Regions from separate parts of the Micromonospora sp. M71_S20 genome, predicted to be linked through region 1. Evidence: riboswitches for the same ligand, from Rfam matches in the RefSeq annotation. Region 1 holds a riboswitch; each other region holds the start of a gene.

The links. Region 1 has a riboswitch for cobalamin ahead of DER29_RS15495 (ribonucleoside-diphosphate reductase subunit alpha). Riboswitches for the same ligand answer to the same signal wherever they lie in the genome.
Region 2: another riboswitch for cobalamin. It lies ahead of DER29_RS20290 (hypothetical protein); the one in region 1 lies ahead of DER29_RS15495 (ribonucleoside-diphosphate reductase subunit alpha).
Region 3: another riboswitch for cobalamin. It lies ahead of DER29_RS30880 (prenyltransferase/squalene oxidase repeat-containing protein); the one in region 1 lies ahead of DER29_RS15495 (ribonucleoside-diphosphate reductase subunit alpha).

What each region holds. Positions count from the first base shown of each region.
Region 1 covers NZ_RCCV01000001.1:3,596,285-3,598,539, reverse strand. The annotation lists gene DER29_RS15495 (ribonucleoside-diphosphate reductase subunit alpha) at 1-1,102, opposite strand, end outside; cobalamin riboswitch at 1,305-1,521, opposite strand; gene DER29_RS15490 (N-acetylmuramoyl-L-alanine amidase) at 1,880-2,255, opposite strand, start outside.
Region 2 covers NZ_RCCV01000001.1:4,723,005-4,725,259, reverse strand. The annotation lists gene DER29_RS35480 (response regulator transcription factor) at 287-943, shown strand; cobalamin riboswitch at 1,277-1,406, shown strand; gene DER29_RS20290 (hypothetical protein) at 1,453-1,698, shown strand; gene cobN (cobaltochelatase subunit CobN) at 1,837-2,255, shown strand, end outside.
Region 3 covers NZ_RCCV01000004.1:396,209-398,463, forward strand. The annotation lists gene DER29_RS30880 (prenyltransferase/squalene oxidase repeat-containing protein) at 1-955, opposite strand, end outside; cobalamin riboswitch at 1,093-1,233, opposite strand; gene DER29_RS30885 (hypothetical protein) at 1,322-1,807, opposite strand; gene DER29_RS30890 (prenyltransferase/squalene oxidase repeat-containing protein) at 1,843-2,255, opposite strand, start outside.

The DNA.
Region 1 (2,255 bases):
CGGCGGCCCGGTACGCCGCGTCGAACTCCTCCCCCCACAGGTCCGGCAGCTCCGGCACCACGTCCGGGTCGAACAGCGACCACACCCCGTCGGACTCCACCCGCCGCATGAACTCGTCCGGGATCCAGTTGGCCAGGTTCAGGTTGTGGGTGCGCCGGGCGTCCTCACCGGTGTTGTCCCGCAGTTGGAGGAACTCCTCGACGTCCGGGTGCCACGGTTCCAGGTAGACGCAGGCCGCCCCCTTGCGCCGGCCGCCCTGGTTGACCGCCGCCACCGAGGCGTCCAACGTCCGCAGCCACGGCACGATCCCGTTGGACTGCCCGTTGGTGCCCCTGATCAGCGCGCCCCGCGAGCGGACCCGCGAGAACGCGATGCCGATCCCTCCGGCGAACTTCGACAGGTTCGCCACCTGCGCGTACCGCTGGTAGATCGAGTCGAGCTCGTCGCGCGGGGAGTCGACCAGGTAGCAGGAGGACATCTGGGTGTGCCGGGTGCCGGAGTTGAACAACGTCGGCGAACTCGGCAGGTACGCCAGGCTCGACATCAGCCGGTAGAACTCGATCGCCTCGTCCGGTGCCTGCGACAGGCCGCAGGCCACGCGAAGCAGCCAGTACTGCGGGGTCTCCAGCACCAGCCGGCTCGTCGGGTGGCGCAGCAGGTACCGGTCGTAGACCGTCCGCAGCCCGAAGTACTCGAAGCGCAGGTCACCGCGCGGATCGACGGCCGCGTCGAGGGCGCTCGCGTGGGCGGCGACGAACGCCGCGGTGTCGTCGCCGATCAGGCCCTCGGCGTGGCCGCGCCGGATCGCCTCGCTGAAGGAGCCGATGCCCTGCCGGCGGACCTCCTTGTCGACGTACCCGGCCAGCAGGCGGGCGGCCAGCCGCGAGTACTGCGGCTCCTCACCGAGCATCTCCGCGGCGGTCTGGATGGACAGCCGGTCCAGTTCGGCCGTCGTCGCCCCGTCGTACAGGCCGCTGATCGTCCGGGTCGCCACCCGCAGCGGGTCGACGTCGGCGAGGTCGTCGGCCCACCGCTCGACCGCACGGACGATCCTGTTGACGTCGACCGCCTCGGTGCCGCCGTCGCGCTTGCGGACCCGCATCTGCGGCCGCCGCTGGCCCGCCACGGCCGCATCGTCGGCCGGAACAACCTCGGTGACTGTCACCACTCACTCCTCGCGAGCCTTGATCCCAGACGGAATTCCTGGGCACGCGGGGAGCGGACACCGACGACGACGCGCGCCGGGCACGCGTCGGGATGGCGTCGGCCGTCCCACGCGGCCTCGGACCGCCGCACACCCGGATGCGGGCGTACGGCGCACTGGCAGGTCTTCGGACTCGCGGGCGCGACCGGACTCGCCGGTCTCCTACTGGCCGTCGCTTCCCAGGCCGCTGGCGGCCCAGTGCTGATGACGGCGGTCGTTCCCACTCACCGCTGCGGGGCAGTCCCGGATTCCCACCGGGTTCCCTCTTGCCTCGACCGCTCCGGATGAGCGGCCGAACCAGCTGCGCCGACACCATATATAGGGTTGGCGTCGTTGTCACACCCCACATGTCGGTCTCGGGCGTGTCGTCGGCGGCCCGGGTGACGCCCGTCGATCGCCGGCCCGGCGTCCGCGTCGATGCCCGCCCGCGGCGGCTCGCAGGGCTGTCGTCCCCTCGGTACAGTCGCGGCCGTGGACACCACAGGCGCCTGAGTGTGCTGGGCCCGGATCGCGCTCCACCACGGCGGGCAGCAGCGGCGACTGTGGCCGGAGGAGGATCGGCCGGCGGCGCGGTCCTGGTCTGCCGGGTGCGCGAATTCCACAACTGGCACGGACGTGGGAGCGGACCGGGATCCTGTGGTCACACGATCCCGGTCCGCCCCCAGGGCGGTGCGGTCAGACCTTGGTGACCCGGACGGCGTCAGCCACCACGTAGCCGGGGGTGCTGGTCCAGCGGCTCACCGCGACCAGGTTGCGGTCACCGGCGGCCAGTCCGAAGGTGCCCAGCGAGCGCCACACGCCGCCGCTGGAGCGCTGGTCCACGTTGACCGTGCGGTTGCCCGAGGCGGTGACGACGACGTGCGGGGCCGAGCTGTTGTAACCGGGGTCGGCCGGGTGCCGCACCTCGATCCGGTAGTCGCCGGCCGTCGGGATGTTCACCTTGAACCAGGCGGCGTCGCTGGCGGGCGTGGGGTTGGCGAAGCGGTAGTCGGCCCCGTAGCGCTGGGCCGAGTACGAGGAGGTGCCCCAGTTGGTGCTCGCCGTGAACCGC
Region 2 (2,255 bases), 1.1 Mb from region 1:
CGTGCAGGCCTCGGCGTACCGGATCGTGCAGGAGGCGCTCACCAACGTGCTGCGCCACGCGGGCCCGACCCGCTGCCGGATCGCCGTCGCGATCGGGCCCGGGGTGCTGACCGTCGCCGTCGTCGCGACCGGACGGCGGGGCGTGCCGTGGGGCCGCCCGGCCACGGCCTGCGGGGGATGCGCGAACGGGCGGCGATGCACGGCGGCAGCCTGGAGGCCGGCCCCGCGCCCGGCGGCGGGTTCGCCGTCCGTGCCCGGTTGCCGTTCACCGTGGGGGTGTCCGACGATGAGTGAGCCGGTACGCGTGCTCCTGGCCGACGACGAGGCGCTGCTGCGCGGGGCCCTCCGCCTGCTGGTCGACGCCACCCCCGGGATGACCGTGGTGGCGGAGGCCGGCACCGGGCGCGCCGCCGTGGAACTCGCACGGGCGTACGCGCCCGACGTGGTCCTGATGGACATCCGGATGCCCGAACTGGACGGTATCGCCGCCACCGAGCAGGTCACCGCGCTCCGGGACGCGCCGCGGGTGCTCATCCTCACCACGTTCGACCTCGACGAGTACGTGTACCGGGCGTTGCGTGCCGGGGCGAGCGGTTTCCTGCTCAAGGACACGCCACCCGTGCGGCTGCTCGACGCGATCCGGGTGGTCGCCGCCGGCGAGGCGCTGCTGGCCCCGAGCGTCACCCGGCGGCTCATCGCCGAGTTCACCCGACTGCCGGCCGCCCGGCGGGTGTCCGGACGGCTCGACGGGGTGACCCGGCGGGAACGGGAGGTGTTGACGTTGATCACCCGTGGGATGTCCAACGCCGAGATCGAGCGGCACCTGCACCTCAGCCGGGGCACCGTGAAGACGCACATCGGCCGGTTGCTGACGAAGCTGGCCGCCCGCGACCGGGCGCAGCTGGTGATCGCGGGCTACGAATCGGGGCTCGCCGGCCGGTGAGCCGACGTCGACCGTGGTCGAGGTCCCCGTCACCACGTCGGGCAGACGAGGACGCTTCCCGCGCGCCGCAGCCTGCCTGCTGGGGAAGCGGAACGGCACGCGGGCGCCGGGGTGCGCGCGGGTGCCGGGACGCTCGGCCCGTGCGCGTTCCGGGGCCACCGTCACGGTATTCGGCGGCTCAGACCTTACATCGGTCGACGACAATGCGAAAGGCGTGCCTGAAAGGGCGTAATGATCGCTCCCCGTCGATCGACACGAGGTGCCGTGAGCCGGGGTGGGGCGGCGTTGACCGGCGGCCCGGGGTGTGGCAGCATTCGCGGCCTGACGGCAGTGAAGGAAGCCGGTGCGATTCCGGCGCGGTCCCGCCACTGTCACCGGGGAGCGATCCCCCCTCGTGAGTCACGGCCGTGCGTGCGCGGTTGGAAGGCCGGGGGAGAGCGTCGATCCGGGAGCCAGGATACTTCGGCCGTCGGAGCGATTCCAGGGCGTGGACACCCGAGGAGGACCCGATGACGCACCGCGTCTCCCCCATCGACGATCATCGTCGCATCGTGCCCGGTCGTGCCAGCGGCCCCGCTGGCGGCGGCTCTCCCGCGGGCGGCTGCAACGCTGCCCCGCCGGTCAGCCGCCGGGCCGCCGCGCACCCGCCGGCCCGCACCGCGCCCGCCGTCGGTCGCCCGGCATTCGGTGGTGCCCGCACCGTGACCGGCCGGCTCGCCGCCGTGCCCGGGCGCGCCCTCGCCACCTACCGCTGACGCCCGCACCGCGCCGCCCGACCCCGCCGGCCCGCCGGTGAGCCGGCCGCCGGCCCGTCGTACCCGCTGAACCGCGCCCATCCCCGCATCGCCCGGTCGTCCCCGCGTCGACCCGGGCGTCACTCTCCGGAGCTGTCCGTGCGCATCCTGCTGCTGTCCACCGCCGACACCGACCTGCTCGCCGCCCGCGCCAGCGACGCCGACTACCGGCTCGCCAACCCCGCCCGGGTCGCCGCCGACGCCGTGCCGGCGCTGCTCGACGGCGTCGACCTCGCCGTCGTACGCCTGCTCGGCGGCCGGCAGGCGTGGCCGGACGGGCTCGCGGCGGTGCTGGCCTCCGGCGTGCCGACGGTCGTGCTCGGCGGCGAGAACGTGCCGGACGCGGAGCTGATGGCGGCCTCCACCGTGGCCTCCGGGGTGGCCACCCAGGCGCTGGCCTACCTGGTCGAGGGCGGGCCGGAGAACCTCGCCCAGCTCGCCCGGTTCCTCTCCGACACGGTGCTGCTCACCGGCGAGGGCTTCGCTCCGCCCGCGCCCACCCCGACGTACGGCATCCA
Region 3 (2,255 bases), on a different contig from region 1:
TGAGCTGTAGCGCGGCCAACGCGCCCGCGGCCCGCGCGGCCTCGGCGTCGCGGCCGGCGGCGGCGAGGGCCTGTCCGGCGAGGCCGGTGCTGTTGGAGTTCGCGCCGGTGGTCGGGCCGGAACCGCCGAACGACCCGTCGGCGTGCTGCTGGTCCACCAGCCAGTCCGCGGCCTTGCCGGCAGCTTCGGTCGCACCGGTGGCGCCGTCGGCAGCGGCGGCGAGCAGCGCCTGCACGGCCATCGCGGTCGAGTCGACGTCGAGGGTGGCGCCGGCCTGCTCGTAACAGGACGGGGACGGGCCGGCGGCGGTGTCGGGGTAGAGCCGGAACCCACCGGCCGCGCACTGCTGCCGGACGAGGAAGTCGACGGTGTCCTGCGGCACGTCACCGCTGCGAGCCAGGCCCAGCACCGCGAAGGACTGGTCGAAGGTGTTGCTGGCGTCCGGGCCGCTGTCGGCGGTGGTGCGGCTGGTGATCCGCCCCCGCTGGTGCCCCGCGTCCGCTCCGGCGACCAGCGACAGGGTCTCCGTCCGCAGGTCGAAGCCGCCGAAGTCGGTGGGGTCAGCTCCGGCGGCGGAGGCGGCGTACAGCAGCTTCGCGGTCGCCCCGCCGTCGGTGAAGCCCGGGATGCCCCAGTCGTCGTAGCTGTTGTAGGACCGCACGTGCGCCGCCACCTGCGCCGTCGCGGCCTGACGGACCGGCGCGTCCACCCCGGTCGCGGACAGGGCGAGGACTCCGTCGACGGTCAGACCCCAGTCCGGGCCGCCGAACGGGCCGGGCAGCACCCCGTCGGCGAACTCGCCGGCCAGCCACGAAGCCGCGTCGCGCGCGGCGGCGGCGTGGGCCGGGGCGGGTGCGGCCACGACGGTCAGGGGTACGGCGGTGAGCGCGGCGGTCGTCGCCGCCGTGGCGGCAAGCACGCCGACACCGAGGCGCCGGGAGCGGGACCGGGACATGAGGGGTGCCTTTCGCGGAGCGGTCGGTGGAAGCTCCGGAAAGCACCCGGGGACAGCGACACCCCGCTCGCGTGATGCGATGAGCGGGGGTGGAGCGGGCCTCGGTGGCCCGGACTTCACCCTGTGAACCTCGACAGTGGAAGCCGCTCGTCCCGGGCGAGGCATTCCGGCTCGCGAGGCCGAAGCCTCGCTCACGGTTGCGGGTCAGCGCCGGCTTCGAACCGGCTTCCCCCCACACGGGACGTATGCAGTTGTGGACCCGGTGTGCACCGGGTGCCGACACCGTACCGCCCGCACGTCTCGCGACGCCAGGGGCGGTGGCCGACACCCGGTGCGGCACCGCGGTCACGGCGGGTGCGGCTCCGGTCAGGGCGCGGCGATGCTCGGCGGGGCGCCCGCGCCGAACGACCAGCCCTCGACGGTGCCCGGGGCCGGGTTGTAGCTGCTCGCGCCGGACGTGCTGTAGGACCAGGCGCCGCCGCTGGAGGCGTGCCAGTACGACCAGTACGCCGTGACGGGCGGGGTGTTGACACACGGATCGGTCGCGACGGTCGGCTTGCCGTTGATCCGGCAGACGAATGCCAGCCCCCAGCGCTGGGTGCCGGTCACCGTGAAGCCGGCGCCCTGGAGGGCGGCCACCCCGGTGGCCGGATCGCCCGGGGCGCAGGCGACCTGGACGCCGCCACCGAGCGCGGCGAAGTCCACCACGACGGTGACGCCGGAGGTGCCGGTGCAGGCGGCGGCCTGCGCGGCCCGTGGGGCGGGTTCGACGGCGGTGAGGGCGACGGCAGCGACGGCGGCGGCCAGCAGGCCGGCGAGCCGGGCGCGCACGGTGGATCGGTGACGGAACACGGTTCCTCCTGGAATCGGGTGAGCGACGGAACGGGTCACGGGCAGGCGGGGATTGGCGTGCCCGGGGTGGCGCCGGCCGCGGACAGCCGGGCGTACCCGGCGCCGGTCAGGCCGAGGACGGCCTGGCCGGTGGCCCGGGCGGCGGTGCCCGGGTCGAAGGTGCCGCCGTCGAAGTCGACCGCGCCCCGGTCGGCCGGTGCCCCGGCGCAGCCGACCTGGAGCCCGGCGAGGAACACCCGCGCCCGTGCCCAGGCCAGCGGTCGGTGACCGTCGTGCAGAGCCTGCGCGGCGAGGCCGGTGCTGTTGGCGTTCGGGGTGCCGGCGGCGTTGGCGAAACCGCCGTCGGCGCGCTGCACGGACAGCAGCCAGCTCAGCCCGGCGGCGGCGTCGGTCGGGCGGTCGGCGACCCGCAGCGCCTGCACCGCGAGCGCGGTGGCGTCCACGTCGG